DNA from 3 places in the Streptomyces sp. NPDC014861 genome. Region 3 is predicted to be linked to each of the others. Evidence: riboswitches for the same ligand, from Rfam matches in the RefSeq annotation. Region 3 holds a riboswitch; each other region holds the start of a gene.
What was found. A riboswitch is a leader RNA that binds a small molecule or an ion and turns the genes downstream of it on or off. The one in region 3 is predicted to bind thiamine pyrophosphate.
Positions count from the first base shown of each region.

Region 1: linked by a shared signal. The riboswitch ahead of thiC (phosphomethylpyrimidine synthase ThiC) and the one ahead of ACF1BN_RS16795 (thiamine ABC transporter substrate binding subunit) in region 3 are both predicted to bind thiamine pyrophosphate.
Region 2: linked by a shared signal. The riboswitch ahead of thiO (glycine oxidase ThiO) and the one ahead of ACF1BN_RS16795 (thiamine ABC transporter substrate binding subunit) in region 3 are both predicted to bind thiamine pyrophosphate.

Region 1 covers NZ_JBIBWV010000018.1:57,716-67,330, forward strand. The annotation lists gene hisC (histidinol-phosphate transaminase) at 1-757, opposite strand, end outside; gene ACF1BN_RS27935 (LacI family DNA-binding transcriptional regulator) at 1,349-2,455, shown strand; gene ACF1BN_RS27940 (metallophosphoesterase) at 2,791-4,245, shown strand; gene ACF1BN_RS27945 (hypothetical protein) at 4,407-5,108, shown strand; gene thiC (phosphomethylpyrimidine synthase ThiC) at 5,358-7,139, opposite strand; TPP riboswitch at 7,134-7,272, opposite strand; gene ACF1BN_RS27955 (YibE/F family protein) at 7,311-8,804, shown strand; gene ACF1BN_RS27960 (SsgA family sporulation/cell division regulator) at 9,267-9,615, opposite strand, start outside.
Region 2 covers NZ_JBIBWV010000004.1:324,124-333,738, forward strand. The annotation lists gene ACF1BN_RS10960 (phytoene desaturase family protein) at 1-751, shown strand, start outside; gene ACF1BN_RS10965 (hypothetical protein) at 822-1,772, opposite strand; gene metF (methylenetetrahydrofolate reductase [NAD(P)H]) at 1,827-2,744, opposite strand; gene thiE (thiamine phosphate synthase) at 2,944-3,597, opposite strand; gene ACF1BN_RS10980 (Rv2175c family DNA-binding protein) at 3,671-4,036, opposite strand; gene ACF1BN_RS10985 (NAD(P)/FAD-dependent oxidoreductase) at 4,104-5,339, opposite strand; TPP riboswitch at 5,422-5,535, shown strand; gene thiO (glycine oxidase ThiO) at 5,533-6,744, shown strand; gene thiS (sulfur carrier protein ThiS) at 6,741-6,947, shown strand; gene ACF1BN_RS11000 (thiazole synthase) at 6,953-7,747, shown strand; gene pknB (Stk1 family PASTA domain-containing Ser/Thr kinase) at 7,836-9,615, shown strand, end outside.
Region 3 covers NZ_JBIBWV010000007.1:97,747-107,361, reverse strand. The annotation lists gene rpsB (30S ribosomal protein S2) at 1-861, shown strand, start outside; gene tsf (translation elongation factor Ts) at 973-1,809, shown strand; gene pyrH (UMP kinase) at 1,973-2,737, shown strand; gene frr (ribosome recycling factor) at 2,838-3,395, shown strand; gene ACF1BN_RS16805 (phosphatidate cytidylyltransferase) at 3,395-4,504, shown strand; gene rlmN (23S rRNA (adenine(2503)-C(2))-methyltransferase RlmN) at 4,737-5,849, shown strand; TPP riboswitch at 5,879-5,988, shown strand; gene ACF1BN_RS16795 (thiamine ABC transporter substrate binding subunit) at 6,069-7,160, shown strand; gene ACF1BN_RS16790 (ABC transporter permease) at 7,199-8,812, shown strand; gene ACF1BN_RS16785 (ABC transporter ATP-binding protein) at 8,812-9,615, shown strand, end outside.

The sequences.
Region 1 (9,615 bases), on a different contig from region 3:
TGCGCAGCGCGGCCGCCACCGGCTCGTGGGCGATCGCGAAGCCGACCCGCAGCCCCGCCAGGCCGTACGCCTTGGAGAAGGTGCGCAGCACCGCCACGTTCGGCCGGTCGCGGTAGAGCTCGATGCCGTCCGGGATGTCGGTGTCGCGGACGAACTCCTTGTACGCCTCGTCGATCACCACCAGGACGTCGGAGGGCACCCGGTCCAGGAAGCGCTCCAGCTCGGCGCGGCGCACGGCGGTGCCCGTCGGGTTGTTGGGGTTGCAGACGAAGATCAGCCGGGTCCGGTCGGTGATCGCCGCGGCCATCGCGTCGAGGTCGTGCACCTCGCCGTCGGTCAGCGGCACCTGCACCGAGGTCGCCCCGGTGATCTGCGTGATGATCGGGTACGCCTCGAAGGAGCGCCAGGCGTAGATGACCTCGTCGCCCGGGCCCGAGGTCGCCTGGAGCAGCGACTGGGCGACACCGACCGAGCCGGTGCCGGTGGCGATGTGGGAGACCGGGACGCCGAAGCGGTCGGCCAGCTCCGCCGAGAGCGCCGTGCACGCCAGGTCCGGGTACCGGTTGAGGTTCCCGGCGGCGGCCAGCGTGCTCTCCATCACGCCCGGCAGCGGCGGGTAGGGGTTCTCGTTGGAGGAGAGCTTGAAGGCGGCCGCGCCGCCCGCCGCGGCCGGCTTGCCCGGCTTGTAGGCGGGGATGCCGTCCAGCTCGGCGCGCAGCTTCGGGGTGGACGTGCTCGTCCCGCTGGTCTCGCTCACAGTGTGGCCTCCTCGACCGTCCGTACCACCAATGCTTCTCACTTTATGAGGATTCCCGGCCGCTGCGAATGGGCTGTGGACAACAGCCCTGCAACGCTGTGGAAAACCCGCCCCGCACCCGACCCGCTGCCACCCCGTGTCCCACCCCGAGGGCACTCCGTATCCCGCACCCACGGCCACCCTGCGCCCCACCTCTAGAGCACTCCGTGTCCCACACCACGGCCACCCCGTGTCCCGGTCCCGCGCCCCACCCGCGTCCCGCCCCCACAGCCACCCTGCGGCCCGCCCCGTGCCAGGCCCTGTGGCCGTCCCCGCGACCCGCTGCGGCCGAGGGGGCGCGCGGGTGGGTGGCGCGCGCCGGTGGCGAGCGCCGTGGCGCGCGTCCCCCGTAGAGGTGAGTTGAGACCTCTTCGAGACCTCGACCCCACGCCAGGCCCATCCCATCCGAAGGCATCGAGTCGCATGAGAAATCGCTCAACTACCTTTGATTTACTGACTCTTGATGCCTTCTAGCCATGCAGAAACGTGCCTGTCAATGCTTGCATATGCGGCCGTCTCACCCACCCCTCATCGCCCTACTATCGGCTCGCCATGACAGCAGCAGGGAAGCACCAGGTGAGCCGGGCACAGACCCGGGGAAGCCGGCAGGGCCGGGCAGGCATCCGGGACGTGGCCGCCGCCGCCGGGGTCTCCATCACGACTGTCTCCGACGCGCTCAACGGCAAGGGCCGACTCCCGGACGCCACCCGCCGGCACGTCCGCGAGGTCGCCGACCGGCTGGGCTACCGCCCCTCCGCGGCGGCTCGCACGCTCCGCACCGGCAAGTCGGGACTCATCGGCCTGACCGTGACCACGTACGGGGATGAACCTTTCACCTTCACGGAGTTCGCCTACTTCGCGGAGATGGCCAGGGCCGCCACCTCGGCCGCGCTCGCCCGCGGCTACGCCCTCGTCATCCTTCCCGCGACCTCACGCCATGACGTCTGGTCGAACGTCGCCCTCGACGGCACCGTCGTCATCGACCCGTCCGACCACGACCCGGTCGTCACCGAGCTCGTCCGCCAAGGCCTCCCCGTCGTCTCCGACGGACGCCCCGCCGGCACGCTCCCGGTGACCGCCTGGGTCGACAACGACCACGAGGCCGCCGTCCTCGACCTCCTCGACCACCTCGCCGACGCCGGCGCCCGCCGCATCGGCCTCCTCACCGGCACCACCACCGACACCTACACCCGTCTCTCCACCACCGCGTACCTCAACTGGTGCGAGCGGGTCGGACAGGACCCCGTCTACGAGGCATATCCGGCGCACGATCCGTGCGCGGGCGCCGTCGCGGCCGACCGGCTGCTCGCCCGCCCGGACCGTCCCGACGCCGTCTACGGCCTGTTCGACCCCAACGGCACCGATCTCCTCGCCGCCGCCCGTCGCTACGGTCTGCGCGTCCCCGAGGACCTGCTGATCGTGTGCTGCAGCGAGTCCACCGTCTACGCCACCACAGAGCCGCCCATCAGCACGCTCTCGCTCAAGCCGCGGCGGATCGGCACCGCCGTCGTCCAGCTCCTCATCGACGCCATCGAGGGGATCGAGAACGACGGTCCGGTCGAGCAGGTGATACCGACCGAACTCATCGTCCGCACCTCCTCGCAGCGCCGCTCGCCGCGGACGACCGTCAGCCCGCCGCGCTCGCCCGCGAAGGACTGACCCTCACGCGCGGGTGCGACCGCACCCCCGATCCCGGCCGCGCCGAAGGAGCGGCCGGACGCACGACATCAGAACGACCGCGAACGAAGCCCCCGTCCCGCCCTCTGCCCGTGGGCGGAGACGGCGAAACCGGCCGCCTGCCGGTCCCGACCCTGGACTGGACCTTCTCAATTCGGGCGAAACAACCGGTGAACCCGGAGCGAACCCGGATTCACCACCCCTGGTGCGTCACACAGGCGGACCCTCATTCCTATGATGGGCGCACGACACCGCGGACCTCCCCGACCAGGCCGGTCCGCGATGTGCAGGGCATCGCGACGGTGGTGGAGGGGTCGATGACTCAGGGGGCCGGGCAGGATCCCGTGGAACGCACGGCGACATTGCGTGACTTCCGCGTACCGCCGTACGCCCGCGTGCCCGTACAGGGCCACACGGCCGAGCGGCCTCCCACGCCCTCCGATCCCACGCTCCACCTGGGCACGCGCCCGGCCGCGTTCCCGGAACCGGTCGGCTTCGGAGCCCCGGCAGCGGCGCCCGTACCGACTCCGGCGCCCGTACCGACTCCCGCTGCCGTACCGACTCCGGCTGCCGAACCGGCTCCGGCTGTCGTACGGGCCCCGGCTGTCGGACAGGCCCCGGCGCAGCACCCGGAGCCCGTCGCGTACCCCGAGTCCACGTCGTACCCGGAGTCCACTCCGTACCCCGAACCGGCCCCGTACGCCGAGCACAGCGGACCCGCGCCTTCCGCCGCCCCCGCATCGGCCTCTGTACCCACGCCGGCCGCAGCGGCCGCGCACCCCGCGCCGCTCCCCCGCGTCACCCAGGTCCACTCCGGCGCCGGCTACCCCGCCGAGTTCCCGGACGGCTACACCCCCACCGAGCGCGACCTCCCGGTCATCCAGCGCGGCGACACCGTCCAGGTGCCCGTCGCCCCGGCCGCCGCCCCGGCGCCCGCGCCCACCGGCGACGGCCCCGGCCCGCTCTTCGTCGTTGGCGACGTCCACGGCTACCTCGACGAACTCGTCGAGGCCCTCCACGCCCAGGGCCTGATCGACGAGAACGGCGGCTGGGCCGCGGGCAACGCCCGGCTGTGGTTCCTCGGCGACTTCACCGACCGCGGGCCCGACGGCATCGGCGTCATCGACCTCGTCATGCGGCTCTCCGCCGAGGCCGCCGCCGCCGGCGGGTACTGCAAGGCCCTCATGGGCAACCACGAGCTGCTCCTCATCGGCGCCAAGCGCTTCGGCGACACCCCGGTCAACTCCGGGGCCGGCACCGCCACCTTCCAGGCGGCCTGGCTGCTCAACGGCGGGCAGAAGCACGACATGGACCGCCTCCAGGACGTCCACCTGCAGTGGATGTCCCGTCTCGACGCCGTCGTCCACGAGGACGACCACCTGCTGCTGCACTCGGACACCACCGCGTACCTCGACTACGGCCAGACCATCGAGGACGTCAACGAGACCGTTCACGAGATCATCCGGCGCAACGACGCCGACGAGGTCTGGGACCTCTTCCGGAAGTTCACCAAGCGCTTCGCCTTCCGCGACGAGGCCGGCCCGCAGGCCGTCCAGGAGCTGCTGGGCACCTACGGCGGATCCCGGATCGTGCACGGCCACAGCCCGATCCCGTACCTCCTCGGCCAGGTCGGCACGGAGGATGGCGAGGAGGACTCCCGCCCGGCCGTCGAGGGCCCGCACGTCTACGCCGACGGGCTCGCGATCGCGATGGACGGCGGCGTCACCATGGCCGGAAAGCTGCTGGTCGTCCAACTCCCCCTGGGGGACTGACTCTCACCCAGCGCATCCGGTACAGGCGATTTCCGGAAACCCCCTGTCAGCACGCCCGCTCACGGCCCTACCATCGGTCTCCCTAGGTAGGCAGGCTCTCCTCCGCTTCCGCCCGGACCGCCGTTCTCCACGGTCGGTCCCGGCCCACCGAGCATCGGGGGATGCACATGAACGTGGCTCCGCACCTGCTGACCGAGGACCGCGCCGATTACGAGCGCGTCCTCGACGAGGCACTGCGCACCGCGCCGGAACGGCCGGAACTCGCCGGAGCGGGAACGCGGCTGACGGCCGCCCAGCTCCGGGTGATGGCGCTGAACGCGACAGCACTCATCACCGCCGCGGCGGCGAGCGAGTACGAGCACTTCGTCAAGGTGCGCGAGCAGTGCCGCGCCGCGTCCAACCGGCCGCGGACCCCCGCCCCCGACGAGTCGCCGGGCGCCGTCGCGGTCCTCACCACGCTCGTGCCGGTCCTCGCGGGCAGCGCGTCCGTGATCTTTCTCCTGGTCGGCGCCGTGGTCCACCTGCTCGTCCCGGCCGCCGCCCTCGGCACCACCCTGCTCACCGCGGGCCTGGTCTTCGGCGCCCTCGCCGCCGCCGGCCTCCTCTGCGCGGGCGTCGGCCTCCTGCTCACGGCGCTCCGCAACAGCCCGGCCGAGAGCCACGTCCCCGACGACGAGCTCACCCGGGCCCGCGCCGACTGGCGCCACGCCCTGCTCGAACGCGGCGTCGTCCCCTTCCTCCAGGCCGCCCTCACCACCCCCGAGACCGGGCACACCCCCGAGCGCACCCCGACCCCGGCCCCGGCCCCCGGACCCGATCCCGCACCCCTCCCTGACCCGCCGCCCCCGACACCGACCCCGTGAAACGGAGCCTCTGACACGGAGCCCGTGACCTGGCCCCGTGAAACGCAGCCTCCGGAACGGAACCCGCGACGCGGACCCGTGACCCGGCCCCGTGAAATGGCCCTGTGAAACGGCCCCGCGAAATGGCCCCGTGACGCGGACCGGCCCGCGGTCCCCCCGTGGACCGCGGGCCGGGGATCAAGGTGACGCGGGCAACTGCTCGGCCAGGGACCCGAACCGCTGCTCGGCCGGAGGCGCGAGTCGCTCCCGCTACTCGGCCAGGGGAAGGTAGACGCGGTTGCCGGCGGCGGCGAACTCGGCGGACTTCTCCGCCATGCCGGCCTCGATCTCCTCCTGGGTGCCACCGTGCTCACGGCGGATGTCCTGCGAGATCTTCATCGAACAGAACTTCGGGCCGCACATCGAGCAGAAGTGCGCCGTCTTCGCGGGCTCCGCCGGAAGCGTCTCGTCGTGGAACTCCCGGGCGGTGTCCGGGTCGAGGGCCAGGTTGAACTGGTCCTCCCAGCGGAACTCGAACCGTGCGTCGGAGAGTGCGTCGTCCCACTCCTGGGCACCGGGGTGCCCCTTGGCGAGGTCGGCCGCGTGGGCCGCGATCTTGTACGTGATGACACCGGTCTTCACGTCGTCGCGGTTCGGCAGGCCCAGGTGCTCCTTCGGCGTGACGTAGCAGAGCATCGCCGTGCCCCACCAGGCGATCATCGCGGCGCCGATGCCGGAGGTGATGTGGTCGTACGCGGGCGCGACGTCCGTGGTCAGCGGGCCGAGCGTGTAGAACGGCGCCTCCTCGCAGATCTCCTGCTGGAGGTCGATGTTCTCCTTGATCTTGTGCATCGGGACGTGGCCCGGGCCCTCGATCATCGTCTGCACGTTGTGGCGCTTGGCGATCGTGTTGAGCTCGCCGAGCGTCTTCAGCTCCGCGAACTGCGCCGCGTCGTTGGCGTCCGCGATCGAGCCGGGGCGCAGGCCGTCACCGAGCGAGTAGGTGACGTCGTACGCCGCCAGGATCTCGCAGAGCTCCTCGAAGTTCGTGTAGAGGAAGTTCTCCTTGTGGTGCGCGAGGCACCAGGCGGCCATGATCGAGCCGCCGCGCGAGACGATGCCGGTCTTGCGGCGCGCGGTGAGCGGCACGTACGGCAGGAGCACGCCGGCGTGCACGGTCATGTAGTCCACGCCCTGCTCGGCCTGCTCGATGACCGTGTCCTTGTAGATCTCCCAGGTCAGGTCCTCGGCCCTGCCGTCGACCTTCTCCAGGGCCTGGTAGAGCGGCACGGTGCCGATCGGCACGGGGGAGTTGCGCAGCACCCACTCGCGGGTGGTGTGGATGTTGCGGCCGGTGGACAGGTCCATGACCGTGTCGGCGCCCCAGCGGGTCGCCCAGGTCATCTTCTCCACCTCCTCCTCGATGGAGGAGGTGACCGCGGAGTTGCCGATGTTGGCGTTGACCTTCACCAGGAACCGCTTGCCGATGATCATCGGCTCGATCTCCGGGTGGTTGACGTTGGCCGGCAGCACCGCGCGGCCCGCCGCGATCTCCTCGCGGACGACCTCGGGGGAGACGTTCTCCCGGATCGCCACGTACTCCATCTCCGGGGTGATCTCGCCCCGGCGGGCGTACGCGAGCTGGGTCACGGCCTGCCCGGCGCGGCCCCGGCGGGGCAGCCGCGGACGGCCGGGGAAGACCGCGTCGAGGTTCTTGAGCCCACCGCCGCGCGGCGAGGTGTGCTTGATGCCGTCGTCCTCGGGGCGGACCGGGCGGCCCGCGTACTCCTCGGTGTCGCCGCGCGCGATGATCCAGTTCTCGCGGAGCGGGAGGAGGCCCCGGCGCACGTCGGTGTCGACGCCGGGGTCGGTGTACGGACCGGACGTGTCGTACAGCGTCACGTCCTTGCCGTTGGTGAGGTGGACCTGGCGGACCGGTACCCGGATGTCGGGGCGGGAGCCCTCGACGTACCCCTTGTGCCAGCCCGGCGTGCGCTCGCCGTCGGCGTCGTTCTGGTCGGAGGCAGGCGTGCGTGCATCCTGAATGGTCATGAGACCGAATCTCCCTACGCCGGCATTACCCGGTAACAGGTTCGGCGGTCGGCGCAGCCTCCTCCCGTACGTGTCCGCGTACGGTGATCAGCGCCCTCTCAGCCCGGTGCTCCGAGCTCCCGCGTGTGCAAAGGTGCCACCACGCTAGCGCCCTCCCGGGCGTGCTGAACAGTGGGCCCCCTCCGTTCTTGCGATGATCGGTCGGTGACTTCCTCGCAGCAGACCCCCGATCCGCACGGCCACGACCACGGAAACGGGCACGGGAACGGGCCCGGCCCAGGCGGTGGTCCCAGCGGTCAGGGCGGTGGTGCGGGCCCAGGTGCCGGCGGCGGTCCAGGCGGGCCCGGCCACGGAGGCCATGGCGGGCATGGCGGCCATGGCGGGCACGGGCACAGCCACAGTCACGGGCCCGCGGCGCCCGTCTCCCGTCATCTGCGCAGGGTCATCGCCGCCGTTCTCATCCCCTTCGCCACCGCCGTGGTCGTCGGTCTCGCGGTGCTCTGGCCCGGCGGCACGCCGGCGCACGAGCGGACCGGCGTCGGCTTCGACCGGCAGACCGAACAGGGGAAGGTCGTCGCGGTCGAGCGGGTGGACTGCAAGGACGTGAACGCGGCGCAGGTGCCGCCCACCGGCGACACGACCACCCCGCAGGGCCGCGAGGCGGTCAACGGGCAGCAGGGGCAGTGCGAGAAGGCGACGATCGAGATCACCAGCGGTCCCGACAAGGGGCGCCGGTTCACCGAGATCGTGCAGCCGGACGCCCCGCGCCAACTCGACGAGGGACAGGGCGTGGTGGTCGCCTACGCCCCCGACGCCCCGCGGGACCTGCAGTACTCGGTGACGGACGTGAACCGCAAGGTGCCGATGGCGGTCCTCGCCGGCATCTTCGCGCTCGCGGTCGTGCTCGTCGGCCGGATGCGGGGCGTGATGGCCCTGATCGCGCTCGCGGTGAGCTTCCTGGTGCTCACGCTCTTCATCCTCCCCGCGATCCTGGAGGGGTCGAACCCGCTGGTCGTGGCGGTGGTCGGATCGAGCGCGATCATGCTGATCGCGCTCTACATGTGCCACGGCCTGTCGGCCCGCACCTCGGTCGCCGTCCTCGGCACCCTGATCTCGCTGCTGTTGATCGGACTGCTCGGGTCCTTCTTCATCGGCTGGGCCTCGCTCAGCGGCAACACCGACGACTACACCGGGCTCATCCACGGTCTCTACCCGGAGATCGACATGTCCGGCCTCCTGCTGGCCGGTGTGATCATCGGTTCGCTCGGTGTCCTGGACGACGTGACCGTCACCCAGACCTCGGCGGTCTGGGAACTTCACCAGGCCGACCCGCGGATGGGTCCGCGCGCGCTCTACCGGGCCGGCATCCGGATCGGCCGCGACCACATCGCCTCGGTGGTCAACACGCTGGTCCTGGCCTACGCCGGTGCCGCGCTCCCGCTGCTCCTGCTCTTCACCATCGCGCAGAGCAGCATGGGGACGGTGGCCAACAGCGAGCTGGTGGCGGAGGAGATCGTCCGGACCCTGGTCGGGTCGATCGGTCTGGTCGCCTCGGTGCCGGTCACGACGGCGCTCGCGGCTCTGGTGGTGTCGGCCGACCGTCCGGCGGAGGAGGCAGGAGCCCGGACTCCGGGCCGCGGCGGACGGCGACGCCGCGCCAAGTGACGCGCGCACGACGCCCGTACGGGACCCTTCCGCCTCGACGGCAGCCCTACGGATCGGGGCACACCCGGCCCCACGGATCGGGAGGCGCACCCGGCCTCACGTATCGAGGCGCGCACCCGGCCCCACGGATCGGGGCACGCACCCGGCCCCACGGATCGGGGTACGCCGGTGTTCAGACACCCGGATCGGACACCGCTGTCGGAGGTACGGATCGCGCCTCCGCTGCCGGGGATACGGATAGCGGCCCCGCTGTTTGGGGTATGGATCGGGACGCCGGTGCCGGCAGCGTGCAACGGAACGCCGGTGTCGGGGGTATGGATCGCGGCGCCGGTGTCGGCAGCGCGGAGCGGGACGCCGCTGCGAGCCGTACGGAACGGGACTCTGCTGTGAGCGGTACGGAGCGAGGCGCCGGTGTCGGCCGTACGGAACGGGCGCCGGCGTCAGGCGTACGGAGGGCGTCGGTCAGGCCGGGCCCGCGCTCTCCTCGGCGAGGATCCGGCCGAGCGCGGCCTCCAGGCTGTCCTCGAAGTCGCCGAGCGTCTGCTCCTGGCCGAGCGGGACGAGCTTGTCCGTGCGGTCGAGGAAGGCGACGAGCGGCGGGGCGCTGGCCCGGAACAGCGCGCGGTCGCCGCCCACCTGGAGCCGGATGGAGACGTCCGACAGCCCCTCGGGCTCGGTCGGGGCGATGTGGACGTCGCCGTCACCGCTCGGGCGGTTGATCCCGTCGAGCAGCAGCTCCCGGCCGAACGCCCACGTGACGGGCGCGTCCCCGGGAAGGTGGAAGGTCATCCGCACCGCGTAGGGATCCCGG
Region 2 (9,615 bases), on a different contig from region 3:
GGTGTACCGGCGCTGCCTGGAGCGGCGGGTCGCGTTCGTCTTCGACGCCCCCGTCGACCACGTGGTGACCGAGGGTGAAGGCGCGGGCGAGCGGGCCGTCGGGGTGCGGCTGGAGTCCGGCGAGGCGGTGGAGGCGGACCACGTGGTGGTCGGCGCGCCCGTGCCGGAGCTCTACCGCGAGCAGGTCCTGCCGTGGCGGTACAGCGACGAGTGGACGCACTTCCAGCGGCACGGCACCAGCCGTCTGACCGTCCTGCTGGCCCTCCGCGGCTCCCGCGAGGAGGGGGCGGCGCACCGCACGGTGGTGCACGGCGACGGGGAGGGCGGGCGGCCCACGGTGACGGTGCTGCGGCCGGACGATCCGGCGTTGCGGCCCGACGCGGACCACGAGTCGGTGACGGTTTCCGCGCTGGTCCGGCCGCAGTCGGAGGAGGAGTCCCGGGAGTTCGCCGCGCGGATGGTCGAGGCCGCCGCGCGGGCCGTGCCGGGACTGGCCGAGCGGCTGCTCTGGCAGGAGGTCCGCACCCCGGGGGACGTACGGGCGGCGACGGGGACGGCCGAGGTGCCGGGCCCCGCGCTGGCGGACGCCCGCGGGGAGTGGCTCCCGGCGCCCAATCTCTCCCCGGTGCCCGGGCTGTACTTCGCCGGCGGCTGGTCGCATCCGGGCGGCGGGCTCGCCCACGCGGGCATGTCGGGCGCGCTGGTGGCCGGGCTGATCGTGGAGGGCGCGGAGTTCCGCGGCTCCCGGTGACCTGACCCGACCGGACGGCCTCCCGGCCGGGCCTCCTCCTGGACAGGACGGCGCCCGGCCGGACAGGGCCTCAGTAGCGGTACCGGGACTGCTCGTCGGGGTGCTGTTCGTAGCCGTACTGGCCCGGGGCGTGCGCCTGGGGCGGCTGCTCGTCGGTGTCGCGCTGCTGCGGGACCCAGACTCCGCCGGGCGGGGTGTCGTAGCTGTACGAGGGGGCGGCGTAGGAGTCGCCGTAGTACGAGGTGTACTGCTGGCCGTCGGTGCCGGGGCCGATGTACGGGTCGGAGTAGGCGGCGTACTGCTGCGGGGCGCCGCTCGCGCCGTAGTCGTAGCCGGGCTGCTGCTCGTAGCCGGGCTGCTGCTGCTCGTACCCGGCGGCGTAGGTGTCGTACGCGGGCGCGGGGGTGCCGGCAGGCGCGTAGCCGCCGGAGTCGTGACCGGCGCCGTCGTAGCCGTCGGTGCTGCCGTAGGCCGCGGTGCCGTAGGCGCCGGGGTCGTACGCGCCCGTGTCGTAGCCGCCGTACGCGGGAGCCTGCTCGGTCCGGTCGGGCTGCCCGCCGCCGTAGACGCCGTACTGGCCGGTGTCCTCGGGCAGCGGCTGCGGCTCGTAGACGGACGGCTGCTCGGCTCCGGCGCGCAGTTCGTCGGCGTCGGGCCCGGGGGCGTGGGCCGCGGCGGAGTCCTCGTAGGAGAGGCCGGAGACTTCGAGGGTGGGGCCCGCATCGACGGCCCGGCCCGCCTTGCGGCGGCGGCTGGCGCCGGGGTTGCCGCCGATCGCCCAGCCGGTGGAGAAGCCGCGGCGGAAGGAGAGGGTGACGAAGGTCTGGCCGACGGCGAAGGCGACCGCGCCGGCGATGATCACCACCGTCGACGCCAGCAGCACGCCGACGACCACGCCGAGGAAGCCGCAGAAGGCGAGGATCCGCCAGCGCAGTCGGGCCTTGTACTGGAGGAGCACCTCGCCCAGCAGCCAGAGCGCCACCAGACCGAACGCGATGTAGAGGACCGTCGTCCACCCCATGCCCCGAAGCCCCTCTCTACGGCCTCCGCCGCGGGTCGGGGCGGGTACGACCGGTCAGGACTGCTGGTGCAGTCCGAGATTCTCGTAGATCTCGAGCGTCGCGGTGGAGCTGTTGAGCGTGATGAAGTGCAGTCCCGGGACACCCTCGTCCAGCAGGCGCGCGCAGAACTCCGTCGCGAACTCGATACCAATGGAGCGTACAGCGGCGGGATCGTCCTTGACCGCGAGGATGCGTTCTTTCACATCCGCGGGGAAGGCGGCGTTGCTGAGCTGGGGCAGCCGGTCGAGGGTCTTCACGTTCACGACGGGCATGACCTCGGGGATGATCGGGGTGTCGCAGCCCGCCTTCTCGACGCTGTCGCGCAGCCGCAGGTAGTTCTCCGGGTCGAAGAACATCTGGGTGATCGCGTAGTCGGCGCCGGCCCGGCACTTGTCGACGAAGTGCCGGATGTCGGTGTCCCAGTCGGCGGAGCGGGGGTGCATCTCGGGGAAGGCGGCGACGCCGACGCAGAAGTCGCCGGACTCCTTGATGAGCCGGACCAGGTCGGCGGCGTAGCGGACGCCCTCGGGGTGCTCGACCCAGTCGCCCAGCGGGTCGCCGGGCGGGTCGCCGCGCAGGGCGAGCATGTTGCGAATGCCGGCGTCGGCGTACTGCCCGAGGACGTTGCGCAGCTCGGCGACCGAGTGGTCGACGGCGGTGAGGTGGGCCACCGGGGTGAGGATGGTGTCCGAGGCGATCTTCTGGGTGGCCTTGACGGTGCCGCCGCGGGTGGACCCGCCGGCGCCGTAGGTCACGGAGACGAAGCTGGGGCCGACGGCCTCGACGCGGCGCAGGGCGTTCCAGAGGCCCTGCTCGCCCTTCTCGGTCCGGGGCGCGTAGAACTCGAAGGAGTACGACGTGCTGCCGGAGGCGAGGATCTCGCGGACCGTGCGCGCGCGGTCCGAACGGACGGAAGCGGTTCCAAGGGCCATACCGGCAGGTTAGACGGGGTCCAGGTGGCGCGGAAACCGCGTCCGAGTGGTGGACACGTTTTCGGACACCGGTACGACGCCTTCCGGGCGGTTCGCGCCGCCGGAAGGCGTCGTACCGGGGCCGGACGCGCGGAAGCCGGCGTCCGGTCGCCTTCCGGGCGGTTGCTCCGTCCGTGAGGCGTCGTGCCCGCCGCGGGTGTCAGGCGTCCGCGCGCTCCCGGACGCGCTTGGCGAGGGACGCGGCGGCCGCGGCCGGGTCGTCGGCCTCGGTGAGCGCGCGGACCACGACGATCCTGCGGGCGCCGGCGTCCAGCACCTGGTCCAGGTTGGTCTCGTCGATGCCGCCGATGGCGAACCAGGGGCGGTCCTGGGCGAGCCCCGCCGCGTACCGCACCAGGTCGAGGCCGGGGGCGTACCGTCCGGGCTTGGTGGGGGTGGGCCAGCAGGGGCCGGTGCAGAAGTAGTCGACGCCGGGCTCGGCGGCGGCCGCGTCCACCTCGGACCCGGCGTGGCAGGAGCGTCCGATCAGCACCTCGTCGCCGAGGACGGCGCGGGCGGCGGGCACCGGCAGGTCGCCCTGGCCGAGGTGGAGGACGTCGGAGCCGATCGCGTGGGCGACGTCGGCCCGGTCGTTCACGGCGAGGAGCTTGCCGTGCCGGCGGGCGGCCTCGGCGAAGACGGCCAGGTGCTCCAGCTCCTCGCCCGCCTCCATGCCCTTGTCGCGGAGCTGCACGATGTCGACGCCGGAGGAGAGCACGGCGTCCAGGAAGGCGGGCAGGTCGCCCTGGCGCTTCCGGGCGTCGGTGCACAGGTAGAGCCGGGCGTCGGCGAGCCGCTCACGAGGTGTGGGCATGGTGGTTCCCCCCGTCGGGTGGTGCCGGTGCCGCGGCGCGGGGCCGCGGCACCGGCGGTGCTGGTCCGGTGTGTCAGACGGCGAGCGCCTGGGCGCGGCGCTTCACCTCCGTACCGCGATTCTCGCCGAGGGCCTGCGCGGGGGTGCCGGGCAGGGTCGGGTCCGGGGTGAAGAGCCACTCCAGCATCTCCTCGTCGGAGAAGCCGTCGTCCCTGAGGAGCGTCAGGGTGCCGGCGAGGCCCTTGACGACCTTGTCGCCCTGGATGAAGGCGGCGGGCACCTGGAGCGCGTTGTTCTCTCCGCGGCGCACGGCGATCAGCTGGCCCTCCTTCACCAGCTGCCGCACCCGCGTCACCTCGACGTCGAGCATCTCCGCGATGTCGGGGAGGTAGAGCCAGGCGGGGACGAGAGCATCGATGTTTGCGTCAATCTCGGTCACGGGACAAGCCTGCCATCCGGGACCGACAGCCGGTAGTCGGGCCACCCCCGTCGCCTCCGTCCGGGGGTCAGGAGCCACTCCGGAGGACCGCCGACTTGAGCGGGACGGCGGGGTCGGCGGCGCGCTCGGGGTCGACGGCGGCGCCGGCCTCGATGAGTCTGCGCCCCTGGGCGAGGTCGCGGGGGCGGCCGACGGCGAGCAGCGCGACCAGCACCCCGTCGCGCAGCCAGAGCACCGACCAGGAGCCGCCGGAGGAGTCGCCGCGCCGCACCAGGGTGTCGGCGCCGGCGTGGTGGCCGGCGTACTGGACGAAGCGGCCGAACTGCTCGGACCAGAAGTACGGGACGGGGTCGTACGGCTGCGGCTCCGCGCCCTCGGAGCCGGTGATGCAGGCGGCGACCGTGCGGGGGCCCTGGAGGGCGTTGTCCCAGTGGTGGACGAGGAGCCGTTCGCCGTAGCGGGCGGAGGGGAAGGAGGCGCAGTCGCCGACCGCGTACACCTCGGGCAGCGAGGTACGGAGGCGGTCGTCGGCCGTGACGGCGCCGCCGGGGTCGAGGGCGATGCCGGAGCCCGCGAGCCAGTCGGTGGCGGGGCGGGCGCCGATGCCGACGACGACGGAGTCGGCGGGCAGCTCGCGGCCGTCGGCGAGGACGACGGCGCCCGGCCGGACGGTGGCCACGCGCGCGTGGGTGAGGAGTTCGGCGCCGCTCTCGGCGTACCAGCCGGCCATGGCGGTGGTGACCTCGGCGGGCAGGGCGCCGGCGAGCGGCAGGGCGGCGGCCTCGACGACGGTGACGGCGCAGCCGGCCTCGCGCGCGGCGGTGGCGAACTCGGCGCCGATCCAGCCGGCGCCGACCACGACGACGGGGCCGCCGCCCGCGAGGACGGGGCCGAGGCGGACGGCGTCGTCGAGGGTGCGCAGCAGGTGGACGCCGGGGACGCCCTCGGTGCCGGGCAGCGTGAGCGGGTGGGCGCCGGTGGCGAGGACGAGGGTGTCGTACGGGAAGCGTCCCGCCTCGGTGACGAGCTCGCGCTCGGCGGGGCGCACCCCGGTGACGTCGAGGCCGAGCCGGAGGTCGACGCCGAGGGACTCGAAGTCGACGTCGAAGGCGGAGTGCTCGGCCTTGCCGAGGAGGACGGCCTTGGAGAGCGGGGGCCGGTCGTAGGGCTGGTGGGGTTCGGCGCCGATGAGGGTGACGGGGCCCTCGAAGCCCTGCTCGCGCAGGGCGACGGCGGTCTGCACGCCCGCCATGCCCGCGCCGACGATCACGACGTGCCGCTGGGTCTGCTTCTGCTCGCTCACCCGTCCACCTTACGCAGCTGACGATCCGTCAGGAAGGGAGGTGCCCTGTGGCACCCCGGCCGCGGGGGCTAGGGTGGCGGGCACAACCACTCGCGGGAGCCCGGACGCACCGGGCTGAGAGGGGGGCTGGCCGGCCTCCGACCGTACGAACCTGATCCGGGTCATGCCGGCGAAGGGAGGGGCGGGAACGCCCATGCGTTCTTCCGAAGCACACCAGAACGAGCCGACCTCACGCCCGACCGGGCCGACCACCGACGTGCTCGTCGTCGGAGGCGGCGTCATCGGCCTGGTCACGGCCTGGCGGGCGGCCCTGCGCGGGCTGAGCGTCGCGGTCATCGACCCCGACCCGGGCGGCGGGGCCGCGCGGGTCGCGGCCGGGATGCTCGCCGCCGTCACCGAACTGCACTACGGCGAGGAGACCCTCCTCGGGCTCAACCTCGCCTCGGCGGCGCGCTACCCCGCGTTCGTCGCCGAGCTGGAGGAGGCCTCCGGCCTCGACGTCGGCTACCGCGCCTGCGGCACCCTCGCGGTCGCGCTCGACACCGACGACCGGGCCCACCTGCGCGAACTCCACGCCCTCCAGACCCGCTGCGGGCTCGCCTCCGAGTGGCTGAGCGGCCGCGAGTGCCGCCGGCTCGAACCCATGCTGGCGCCCGGGGTGCGCGGCGGGCTCCGGGTGGACGGCGACCACCAGGTGGACCCGCGCCGGCTGGCCGCCGCGCTGCTCACGGCCTGCGAGCGGGCCGGGGTGGTCTTCCACCGGGCGCTCGCGGAGCGGCTCGTCGTGGCCCGCGAACGGGCGCGCGGGGTCGTCCTCGGCGACGGCACCGAGCTCGCCGCGGGCCTGACCGTGCTCGCCGCGGGCAGCCTCAGCGGCCGGCTCGCGGGCGTGCCCGAGGCGGTGCTGCCGCCGGTCCGCCCGGTGAAGGGCCAGGTCCTGCGGCTGCGGATCCCCGCCCCGTACGCCCCCTTCCTCTCCCGCACCGTCCGGGCCGTGGTGCGCGGCAGCCACGTCTACCTGGTGCCGCGCGAGAACGGCGAGCTGGTCGTCGGCGCCACCAGCGAGGAGCTGGGCTGGGACACCACGGTGACCGCCGGCGGGGTGTACGAGCTGCTGCGCGACGCCCACGAGCTGGTCCCCGGCCTCACCGAGCTGCCGCTCACGGAGACCGTGGCCGGACTGCGCCCCTGCTCCCCCGACAACGCGCCGGTGCTCGGGCCGAGCGCCCTGCCGGGTCTCCACCTGGCCACCGGCCACTACCGCAACGGGATCCTCCTCACCCCCGTCACCGGCGACGTCATGGCGGAGGCGCTCACCACGGGCGTCCTCCCCGAAGAGGCGCGCCCCTTCTCCCCCCACCGTTTCCCCACCGCTCTGCCCGTACGTCAGGAGCAGCCCGCATGAACGTGTCCGTGTCCGTGAACGGCGAGCCGCGCGCCCTCGCCGCCCCCGTCTCCCTGGCCTCCCTGGTCGCCGGCCTCACCACCGCCCCCGCCGGGGTCGCCGCCGCCGTCAACGAGGCGGTGGTGCCGCGCGGCGAGTGGGCGACGACGCTGCTCGCCGACGGCGACCGGGTCGAGGTCCTGACCGCGGTGCAGGGAGGCTGAGCGCGATGTCCGACGACGTGTTCGTCCTCGGCGGTACGGAGTTCTCCTCCCGCCTCATCATGGGCACCGGCGGCGCCCCCAGCCTGGACGTCCTGGAGCGCTCGCTGGTCGCCGGCGGCACCGAGCTGACCACGGTCGCCATGCGCCGCCTCGACCCGACCGTGCAGGGCTCGGTCCTCTCCGTCCTGGACCGGCTCGGCATCCGCGTCCTGCCGAACACGGCGGGCTGCTACACGGCGGGCGAGGCCGTGCTGACCGCCCGGCTGGCCCGGGAGGCGCTGGGCACCGACTGGATCAAGCTGGAGGTCGTCGCGGACGAGCGGACCCTCCTGCCCGACGGCGTGGAGCTCCTCGACGCCGCCGAGACCCTGGTGGACGACGGCTTCACCGTCCTGCCGTACACCAACGACGACCCGATCCTGGCCCGGAAGCTGGAGGACGTGGGCTGCGCGGCGATCATGCCGCTCGGCTCCCCCATCGGCTCCGGCCTCGGCATCCGCAACCCGCACAACTTCGAGCTGATCACCGAGCGCGCGGGCGTGCCGGTCATCCTGGACGCCGGCGCGGGCACCGCGTCGGACGCGGCGCTCGCGATGGAGCTGGGCTGCGCCGCGGTGATGCTCGCCTCGGCGGTCACCCGTGCGCAGGAGCCGGTCCTGATGGCCTCGGCGATGCGGCACGCGGTGGAGGCGGGCCGCCTCGCGCACCGCGCGGGCCGCATCCCCCGCCGCCACTTCGCGGAGGCGTCCTCCCCCGTGGAGGGCCGCGCCCGGCTGGACCCGGAACGCCCCGCGTTCTGACCCCGGAGCGGAGCGGGGTACGTCACAAGCGTGCTGCGGTCGGGGCACGCGGGGCGGGGCGTCCGTACCGGCTCGTAGACTCGACGCCGTGGACACGACCCTTCAGGACCCCCTCGTCGGGCGGCTGCTCGACGGCCGCTACCGCGTCGACGCGCGCATCGCCGTCGGCGGGATGGCCACGGTCTACCGGGCCGTCGACACCCGCCTCGACCGCGTCCTCGCGCTCAAGGTGATGCACCCCGCCCTGGCGGCCGACGCGGTCTTCGTCGAGCGGTTCATCCGCGAGGCGAAGTCCGTCGCCCGCCTCGCGCACCCGAACGTGGTCGCCGTCTTCGACCAGGGCGCCGAGGGCGCGTACGTCTACCTGGCGATGGAGTACGTCTCCGGCTGCACCCTGCGCGACGTGCTCCGCGAGCGCGGCGCCCTCCAGCCCCGCGCCGCCCTGGACATCCTGGAGCCGGTCCTCGCCGCGCTCGGCGCGGCGCACCGGGCCGGCTTCGTCCACCGGGACATGAAGCCGGAGAACGTGCTGATAGGGGACGACGGCCGGGTCAAGGTCGCCGACTTCGGGCTGGTCCGCTCGGTCGGCTCGGCGACCGCCACCACCGGCGCGGTCCTCGGCACCGTCTCCTACCTCGCCCCCGAGCAGATCGAGCACGGCACCGCCGACACCCGCGCCGACGTGTACGCCTGCGGCGTCGTCCTGTACGAGATGCTGACGGGCGGCAAGCCGCACGGGGGCGACACCCCGGCCCAGGTCCTCTACCAGCACCTCCACACCGACGTGCCGGCCCCGTCCGCCGCCGTCCCCGGGCTGCCGCTCGAACTGGACGAGCTGGTCGCCGCCGCCACCGCCCGCAACCCCGAGGTCCGCCCGCACGACGCCGTGGCCCTGCTCGCCCTGGCCCGGGAGGCGCGCGCGGCGCTCACCGACGCCCAGCTGGACGCGGTGCCGCCGCGGGCGCGGGCCAGCCGGCGGGACACTGGGGAGGACCGCACCGGCGTCATCGCCCGCCCGGTGCCCGCGCCGGAGGCCGGCGACCCGCACGCGGTGCAGCACACCAGCCGCCTCACGACCCCCGAGCTCCCGCCGCCGGCCCGTCGCCCGCGCACCCGCCCGAGGCCGCCGCGCGGCCCGCTCCTGATCGTCGCCGGCGTCCTGCTCGCGCTGGGCCTCGGCGCCGGCGTCTGGTACATCAACGCCGGCCAGTTCACCCGCGTCCCCGCTGTCCTCGGCCAGACCGAGCAGGTGGCCGCGGGACGGCTCGCCGACGCCGGCCTGGAGCTGGGCACGACGCGGCGCGCCTTCAGCGACGTGTACGAGCGCGGCACCGTGATGGGCGTCGACCCGGCGCCCGGTGAGCGGGTCCGCAGCCACGCCACCGTCACCCTGACCCTCTCCCGGGGGCCGGAGATCGTGAAGGTGCCGAATCTGAAGAACAAGCCGCTCGACGAGGCCAAGCGGATCCTCGCGGAGCAGGGCCTCGCCCCCGGCGTGGTCACCACCGAGTTCAGCACCACCGTCGCCCAGGGCGCGGTGATCGGCTCCGACCCGGAGCCGGGCACCGAGCGCGCCCCGGACTCGGCCGTCGCGCTGCTGGTCAGCAAGGGCGCCCCGGTCGACGTGCCGGACGTGACCGGCGAGACCGTGGACGACGCCACCGCCACCCTCCGGGAGGCCGGTCTCGACGTCTCCGTCGCACCGGAGCGGATCCACTCCCCCGAGGACGCCGGCGCGGTCGCCGCCCAGTCCCTCGCCGAGGGCAGCCGGGCCGCGAAGGGCGACGCGATCACGCTGACCGTCTCCAAGGGCCCGCGCCAGGTCGAGGTGCCGGACGTCGTCGGCATGTCGACCGACGAGGCCCGCG
Region 3 (9,615 bases):
CGTCGCTGGAACCCGAAGATGAAGCGCTTCATCTTCACCGAGCGCAACGGCATCTACATCATCGACCTGCTCCAGTCGCTGTCGTACATCGACCGCGCCTTCGAGTTCGTCAAGGAGACGGTGGCCCACGGTGGCTCCGTCATGTTCGTCGGTACGAAGAAGCAGGCCCAGGAGGCCATCGCCGAGCAGGCGACGCGTGTCGGCATGCCGTACGTCAACCAGCGTTGGCTCGGTGGCATGCTCACCAACTTCTCGACCGTCTACAAGCGTCTGCAGCGCCTCAAGGAGCTCGAGCAGATCGACTTCGAGGACGTCGCGGCCTCGGGTCTCACCAAGAAGGAGCTCCTGGTCCTCTCTCGCGAGAAGGCCAAGCTGGAGAAGACCCTCGGTGGTATCCGCGAGATGCAGAAGGTGCCGAGCGCCGTCTGGATCGTCGACACCAAGAAGGAGCACATCGCCGTCGGCGAGGCTCGCAAGCTCAACATCCCGGTCGTCGCGATCCTCGACACCAACTGCGACCCCGACGAGGTCGACTACAAGATCCCGGGCAACGACGACGCGATCCGCTCCGTCACCCTGCTCACCCGCGTGATCGCCGACGCCGTCGCCGAGGGCCTCATCGCCCGTTCCGGTGCCGCGACCGGTGACTCGAAGCCGGGCGAGAAGGCCGCCGGCGAGCCGCTCGCCGAGTGGGAGCGCGACCTGCTCGAGGGCGAGAAGAAGGCCGACGAGGCCGGTGCCGAGGTCCAGGCCTCCGCCGAGACCGAGAAGGCCGTCGAGGCCGAGGCCGAGGTCGAGACCCCGGCCGCCGAGGTCGAGGCCCCGGCCGCCGAGGCCGACGCTCCGGCCGAGCAGGCCTGACCCTTCCGCACTCCGGAACACCACGGAGGTGACGGCGGGGGCCCATGAAGCCCCCGCCGTCCCGCCGTAGATCTTCGTAGATCTTTCTGACTTCGAGAGAGAAACAGACTCATGGCGAACTACACCGCCGCTGACGTCAAGAAGCTCCGTGAGCTCACCGGCGCCGGCATGATGGACTGCAAGAAGGCCCTCGAAGAGGCCGGCGGCGACGTCGACAAGGCCGTCGAGGCCCTGCGCATCAAGGGCCAGAAGGGTGTCGCCAAGCGCGAGGGCCGCTCTGCCGAGAACGGCGCCGTGGTCTCCCTCATCGCCGACGACAACACCTCCGGTGTCATCGTCGAGCTGAAGTGCGAGACGGACTTCGTCGCCAAGGGTGACAAGTTCCTGGCCGTCGCCAACGCGCTCGCCGCCCACGTCGCCGAGACCAAGCCGGCCGACATCGCGGCCCTGCTCGCCTCCGAGATCGAGGCCGGCAAGACCGTGCAGGCCTTCGTGGACGAGGCCAACGCGAACCTGGGCGAGAAGATCGTCCTGGACCGCTTCGCGGCCTACGCCGACGGCTACGTCGCCGCGTACATGCACCGCACCATGCCCGACCTCCCGCCGCAGATCGGTGTCCTCGTCGAGCTCGACAAGGAGAACGCCGAGGTCGCCAAGGGTGTCGCGCAGCACATCGCCGCCTTCGCGCCGAAGTACCTCACCCGTGAGGACGTCCCGGCCGAGGTCGTCGAGTCCGAGCGTCGCATCGCCGAGGAGACCACCCGCGCCGAGGGCAAGCCCGAGGCCGCGATCGCCAAGATCGTCGAGGGTCGCGTGAACGGCTTCTTCAAGGACGCCACGCTGCTCGGCCAGCCGTACGCGCTGGACAACAAGAAGTCCGTCCAGCAGATCCTGGACGAGGCCGGTGTCACCCTGAAGCGCTTCAGCCGCATCAAGGTCGGCATCTGAGTCCTTCGCCCACGCGACGGACACCGGACCCGGGTAGGGTCTGAGACAGTCGTCCCGCCCCGCGCGGGACGACCGCAGATGTGACGAGGAGGCCATTGCCGTACGGGAAACCCACGAGGACCCAAGGCAATGGCCTCCTTCGTATGTGCACGAGGAGAACTCCATGAATCAGGGCGCCGTACAGGGCGACGACAACAGCGGCAAGAAGCTCGGCCGCTACATGCTGAAGCTGTCCGGGGAGGCCTTCTCCGGCGGTACCGGTCTCGGAGTCGACCCCGACGTCGTGCACGCCATCGCGCGTGAGATCGCGGCCGTCGTCCGAGACGGCGCTCAGATCGCGATCGTGATCGGCGGCGGCAACTTCTTCCGCGGCGCCGAGCTCCAGCAGCGCGGCATGGACCGGGCCCGCTCCGACTACATGGGCATGCTCGGCACCGTGATGAACTGCCTCGCCCTCCAGGACTTCCTGGAGAAGGAGGGCATCGACTCGCGCGTGCAGACGGCCATCACCATGGGCCAGGTCGCCGAGCCGTACATCCCGCTGCGCGCCGTGCGCCACCTGGAGAAGGGCCGCGTGGTCATCTTCGGCGCCGGCATGGGCATGCCGTACTTCTCCACGGACACCACCGCCGCCCAGCGCGCCCTGGAGATCGACGCCGAGGCCCTCCTCATGGGCAAGAACGGCGTGGACGGCGTCTACGACTCCGACCCGAGGACCAACCCCGCCGCGGTCAGGTTCGACGCGCTGGAGTACAGCGAGGTCATCACCCGCGACCTCAAGGTCGCGGACGCCACGGCCATCACGCTGTGCCGCGACAACAAGCTCCCGATCCTCGTCTTCGAACTGCTCGCCGAGGGCAATATCGCGCGCGCCGTGACAGGTGAGAAGATCGGCACGCTCGTGAGCGACCAGGGCACCCGGGCCTGAGCACGTCTCCCACCGGGAACCGCCCCTCACGGGGCTGGACGACAGCCCTGCCGGTCGTACACCGTGCAGGACACAACGCGACGACACGCAGGAGCATGTGGTGATCGAAGAGACCCTCCTCGAGGCCGAGGAGAAGATGGAGAAGGCCGTCGTGGTCGCCAAGGAGGACTTCGCCGCGATCCGCACCGGCCGTGCGCACCCGGCGATGTTCAACAAGATCGTGGCCGACTACTACGGCGCCCTCACTCCCATCAACCAGCTGGCCTCGTTCTCGGTGCCGGAGCCGCGCATGGCCGTGGTGACCCCGTTCGACAAGAGCGCGCTGCGCAACATCGAGCAGGCCATCCGCGACTCGGACCTCGGCGTCAACCCGAGCAACGACGGCAGCATCATCCGTGTGGTGTTCCCCGAGCTGACCGAGCAGCGCCGCAGGGAGTACATCAAGGTCGCCAAGGGCAAGGCCGAGGACTCCAAGATCTCGATCCGCTCCGTGCGCCGCAAGGCCAAGGAGACCATCGACAAGCTCGTCAAGGACGGCGAGGTCGGTGAGGACGAGGGCCGCCGCGCGGAGAAGGAGCTCGACGACACCACCGCGAAGTACGTGACGCAGGTGGACGAGCTGCTGAAGCACAAGGAAGCCGAGCTGCTCGAGGTCTGATGAACGACTCATCCTGGGGGGCGCCGGCGGCCGGTTCAGGCCTCGGCGGACCCGACCAGGGGCCTGCCCCGGCGGGTCCCGCCCACGATCGGCACCGGGCGGCGCAGACTCGCCCCATGCCCATCGTGCCCGACGTACCCGCCGGCGGATTCCAGGACGGACACGGTCGGGGGGACGCTCACCCGGGCGGCCCCCTGTTCCGTGACGAGACGCCGCACGAGCACCCGCAGGAGCCCATGCCCAGCCCCGTCCCGCCTCCTCCGCCGCCCGCGGCCCCCGCGCCGCGGCAGAAGAAGAACGCGGGCCGGGACCTGGGGGCCGCCATAGGGGTCGGCGTCGGTCTCGGGGCAGTGATCATCGTGTCGCTGTTCATCTGGCCGCCGGCGTTCATCGGCGTCGTGGCGGTGGCCGTGGTCGTCGGTCTGTGGGAGCTGACCTCGCGGCTCCAGGAGCGCAAGGCGATCAAGGCACCGCTGGTGCCGCTCGCGGTCGGCGGCGCGGCCATGGTCGTCGCCGGGTACGTGCGGGGCCCCGAGGGCGCCTGGGTCGCGATGGCCCTGACAGCGCTCGCGGTGCTCGTCTGGCGGATGACGGAACCCCCCGAGGGGTATCTGAAGGACGTCACGGCGGGTGTCTTCGCCGCGTTCTACGTACCGTTCCTGGCGACCTTCGTGGCGCTGCTGCTGACCGCCGACGACGGGCCGTGGAGGGTGCTGACCTTCCTGCTGCTCACGGTGGTCAGCGACACCGGCGCGTACGCGGTCGGCTGGCGGTTCGGCAAGCACAAGCTGGCGCCGCGGATCAGCCCCGGCAAGACCCGTGAGGGCCTGTTCGGCGCGGTGGCCTTCGCGATGGCGGCCGGCGCGCTGTGCATGCAGTTCCTGATCGACGGCGGCACCTGGTGGCAGGGGCTCGTCCTCGGCCTGGCGGTGGCGGCGAGCGCGACGCTCGGCGACCTCGGCGAGTCGATGATCAAGCGGGACCTGGGCATCAAGGACATGGGGACGCTGCTCCCCGGTCACGGCGGCATCATGGACCGGCTGGACTCGCTGCTGCCGACGGCGCCGGTGGTGTGGCTGCTGCTCGCGCTGTTCGTGGGCACGGGCTGAGCGGGCGCCGCGCCGTCCGCCGGCGGTGGCCGGGAGGACGGTCGTGATCTCCGTCGGAGCGGGTTGACGGACAACGGGTACTCTGGAAGGGCTCGGGGCGTGTGTCCCGGGCCCTTTCGTCGTCCTCGCCGCCGCGGGGACGGTCCAGTGAGGTCGCTCCGGCACCAGCGTGCCGTGCTCCCCGCCGTCGCGGGACGTCCGACCTCGTGCCTGTTTGAGGAGAGACGCCGCCGTGGCTCGTCCGGCCCCCGGAGAACTCACTTTCGTCGCCCCGCGCGGAGCCAAGAAGCCGCCGCGGCACCTCGCCGACCTCTCGCCCGCGGAGCGGAAGGAGGCCGTCGCCGCGATCGGCGAGAAGCCGTTCCGCGCCAAGCAGCTGTCGACCCACTACTTCTCCCGGTACGCGCACGACCCGGCGGCGTGGACCGACATCCCGGCCGCCTCGCGGGAGAAGCTGGCCGGGGAGCTGCTGCCGGACCTGATGTCGGTGGTGCGGCACATCTCGTGCGACGACGACACCACCCGCAAGACGCTGTGGCGGCTGCACGACGGCACGCTCGTCGAGTCGGTGCTGATGCGCTACCCGGACCGGGTGACCATGTGCATCTCCTCGCAGGCCGGCTGCGGCATGAACTGCCCGTTCTGCGCGACCGGGCAGGCGGGGCTCGACCGGAACCTGTCGACCGCCGAGATCGTGCACCAGATCGTGGACGGCATGCGGGCGCTGCGCGACGGCGAGGTGCCGGGCGGTCCGGCGCGGCTGTCGAACATCGTGTTCATGGGCATGGGCGAGCCGCTCGCCAACTACAAGCGGGTCGTCGGCGCCATCCGCCGCCTGACCGACCCCGAGCCCGACGGGCTCGGGATCTCCCAGCGGGGGATCACCGTGTCCACGGTGGGCCTGGTGCCGGCGATGCTGCGCTTCGCCGACGAGGGCTTCAAGTGCCGGCTCGCGGTGTCGCTGCACGCCCCGGACGACGAGCTGCGGGACACGCTGGTGCCGGTGAACACGCGCTGGAAGGTGCGGGAGGTGCTGGACGCGGCGTGGGAGTACGCCGAGAAGTCCGGGCGCCGGATCTCCATCGAGTACGCCCTCATCCGGGACATCAACGACCAGGCCTGGCGGGGTGACCTGCTGGGCAAGCTGCTCAAGGGCAAGCGGGTGCACGTCAACCTGATCCCGCTGAACCCGACGCCGGGGTCGAAGTGGACCGCGTCGCGTCCCGAGGACGAGAAGGCGTTCGTCGACGCCATCGCCCGCCACGGCGTGCCGGTGACCGTCCGTGACACCCGGGGCCAGGAGATCGACGGTGCCTGCGGGCAGCTGGCGGCCTCCGAGCGCTGACCTTGTACTCTGTGCTCGAACACACCTGCATATTCCGACAGGGGAGCGCCACAGCGCTGAGAGTGCGGTAACCGTAGACCGCAGACCCTCTGAACCTTGCCCAGGTCATTCTGGGTAGGAAGTTCGGTCGTAACTCGAGCTGTTGCGCCCTGCCCGCGTCCGGTCCCCGGCCGCGGGCAGGGCCGCGTCTCTTCCTGGTCCCACCCAGGAGGACAACCGATGCACACCAAGAAGGCAGCCGCCGTCGCGCTGGTCGCGGCGCTCGGCGTCACGAGCCTCGCCGCCTGCTCCACCGAGGACGTCCGCGAGGGCGCGGGCAAGACGGGGGAGCCGGCGCCGAAGTCCGTGACCCTCGTGAGCCACGACTCCTTCAACGCCTCCAAGGAGGTGCTGGCGGAGTTCACGAAGCAGACCGGATTCACCGTGAAGGTGCTGAAGGCCGGCGACGCGGGCGAGGCCGTCAACAAGGAGATCCTGACCAAGGGCTCCCCGCAGGGCGACGTCTTCTTCGGCGTCGACAACACGCTGCTCTCCCGCGCCCTCGACAACGGCATCTTCGAGACCTACGAGGCGAAGGGCCTGGACCGGGTCCCGGAGGCCTTCCGGCTCGACAAGGAGCAGCGGGTCACGCCGATCGACACCGGCGACATCTGCGTCAACTACGACAAGAAGTACTTCGCGGACAAGAAGCTGGCGCCGCCGCAGACCTTCGACGACCTCGCGAAGCCGGAGTACAAGGATCTGCTGGTGGTGGAGAACCCCGAGCGGTCCTCCCCGGGGCTCGGCTTCCTCCTCGGCACGGTCGCGCAGTACGGCGACGAGGGCTGGCAGGACTACTGGAAGAAGCTCAAGGCGAACGGCGTGAAGACCGTCGACAGCTGGGAGCTGGCCTACAACCAGGAGTTCTCCGGCTCGGCCGGCGGCAAGGAGGCCAAGGGCGACCGCCCGCTGGTCGTCTCCTACGCCTCCAGCCCGCCGGTGGAGGTGCTGTACGCGGAGCCGCAGCCGAAGGAGGCCCCGACCGGGGTGTCCGCCGGCACCTGCTTCCGGCAGATCGAGTTCGCGGGGCTGCTGCACGGGGCGAAGAACCCCGAGGGCGGGAAGGCGCTCATCGACTTCCTGCTCTCGAAGAAGTTCCAGGACGACATGCCGCTCCAGATGTTCGTGAACCCGGTGGCGAAGGACGCCGCGCTGCCCGAGCTGTTCACGAAGCACGGCGTGGTCGTGGAGAAGCCGCAGACGATGGCGCCGGAGAAGATCGCCGAGAAGCGTGAGGCGTGGATCCAGCAGTGGTCGTCGCTCCTCAAGTGAGGCGTGGCCGCGGGGGGAGCGCGGCGCGGCTGGGCCTGATGGTCCTGCCGGTCGCGTTCTTCGCGGTCTTCTTCGCCTGGCCCGTCGTGTCGATCGTCGAGCGCGGGCTGCGGCCGTCCGGCGCCTGGGACCTGGGCGTGATCGGGACGACGCTGGGCCGGCCCGACATCCTCGGCGTGCTCGGCTTCACCGTGTGGCAGGCGGCCGCCTCCACCGGTCTGACGCTGCTGGTGGCGCTGCCGGGGGCGTATGTCTTCGCCCGCTTCGACTTCCCGGGGAAGAGCGCGCTGCGGGCGGTCGTCACGGTGCCGTTCGTGCTGCCGACCGTGCTGGTCGGCACGGCGTTCCTGGCGTTGGTGGGGCGGGGCGGGTTCACCGACGCGCTGTGGGGGCTGCGGCTCGACACGACGGTGTGGGCGATCCTCCTCGCGCACGTCTTCTTCAACTACGCGGTCGTCGTCCGGACGGTCGGCGGACTGTGGGCGCAGCTCGATCCGCGGCAGGAGGAGGCGGCGCGGGTGCTGGGCGCGTCGCGGTGGACGGCGTGGCGGGCGGTGACACTGCCGGCGCTGGTGCCGGCGGTGTCGGCGGCGGCCCTGATGGTCTTCCTCTTCACCTTCACCTCGTTCGGTGTCGTGCAGATCCTCGGCGGGGACGGGTACACGACGCTGGAGGCGGAGATCTACCGGCAGACGGCCCGGCTGCTCGACCTGCGGACGGCGGCCGTGCTGACGCTGGTGCAGTTCGTGGCGGTCGGCGCGATCCTCGCGGTGCACGCGCGGACGGTGCGGCGGCGGGAGACGGCGCTGCGGCTGGTGTCCCCGGAGCTGACCGCGCGGCGGCCGAGCGGCTTCGGCCAGTGGGCGCTGCTCGGCGGGGTGCTGGTGTCGGTGGCGGTGCTGGTGGTGCTGCCGCTCGGGGTGCTGGTGGAGCGGTCCTTCGCCACGCCGGAGGGGTACGGGCTGCGCTACTACCGGGCGCTGGGTTCGCTGGACGAGGCGGGGACGTTCCTGGTGCCGCCGCTGGAGGCGGTGGGGAACTCGCTGCGGTACGCGGTCGCGGCGACCGCGATCGCGGTGGTGATCGGGGGGCTCGCGGCGGCGGCGCTGACCAGGCGGGCGGGCCGGCTGGTGAGGGGTTTCGACGCGCTGCTGATGCTGCCGCTGGGTGTGTCGGCGGTGACGGTGGGCTTCGGTTTCCTGATCACGCTCGACGAGCCGCCGTTCGATCTGCGGGCCAGCTGGATCCTGGTGCCGCTGGCGCAGGCGCTGGTGGGTGTGCCGTTCGTGGTGCGGACGATGCTGCCGGTGCTGCGGGCGGTGGACCAGCGGCTGCGGGAGGCGGCGGCGGTGCTGGGGGCGTCGCCGTGGCGGGCGTGGCGCGAGGTGGACCTGCCGCTGGTGCGGCGGGCGCTGCTGATCGCGGCGGGGTTCGCGTTCGCGGTGTCGCTCGGCGAGTTCGGCGCGACCGTCTTCATTGCCCGGCCCGACAATCCGACGCTGCCGGTGGCGGTGGCGCGGCTGCTGGGCCGGCCGGGGGAGCTCAACTACGGGCAGGCGATGGCCCTGTCGACGATTCTGATGGTGGTGTGCGCGGTCTCGCTGCTGCTCCTGGAGCGGCTGCGGACCGAGCGGACCTCCGGGGAGTTCTGATGCTGGTCCTTGAGGGTGCGACGGTGCGGTTCGGGGCGCGGGCGGTGCTCGACGCGGTGGACCTGGAGGTCGCCGAGCACGAGATCGTCTGCGTGCTGGGGCCGAGCGGGTCCGGGAAGTCGACGCTGCTGCGGGCGGTCGCGGGGCTCCAGGCGCTGGACGCGGGGCGGGTGCTGCTCGCCGGTGCCGACCAGGCGGGGGTGCCGGTGCACCGGCGGGGGGTGGGGCTGATGTTCCAGGACCACCAGTTGTTCCCGCAGCGGGACGTCGCCGGGAACGTGGCCTTCGGGCCGCGGATGCACGGGGTCGCGAAGGACGAGCGGGCCGCGCGGGTCGCGGAGCTGCTGGAGCTGGTGGGCCTGCCGGGTGCCGGCGGCCGGTCGGTGGCCGCGCTGTCGGGCGGCGAGCAGCAGCGGGTGGCGCTGGCGCGGGCGCTGGCGCCGCGGCCCCGGCTGCTGATGCTGGACGAGCCGCTGGGGCAGTTGGACCGGGGGCTGCGGGAGCGGCTGGTGGTGGAGCTCCGGTTGCTGTTCGGGCGCCTGGGGACGACGGTGCTCGCGGTGACGCACGACCAGGGGGAGGCGTTCGCGCTCGCGGACCGGGTGGTGGTGATGCGGGACGGGCGGATCGCCCAGTCGGGGGCGCCGGTGGAGGTGTGGCAGCGGCCGGCGTCGGAGTTCGTGGCGCGCTTCCTGGGGTTCGAGAACGTGGTTCCGGCGACGGTGTCCGGTGCGGTGGCGGAGACGGTGTGGGGCCGGGTGCCGGTTCCGGAGGGCTCGCCGCAGGGGGAGCGGACGCTGTTG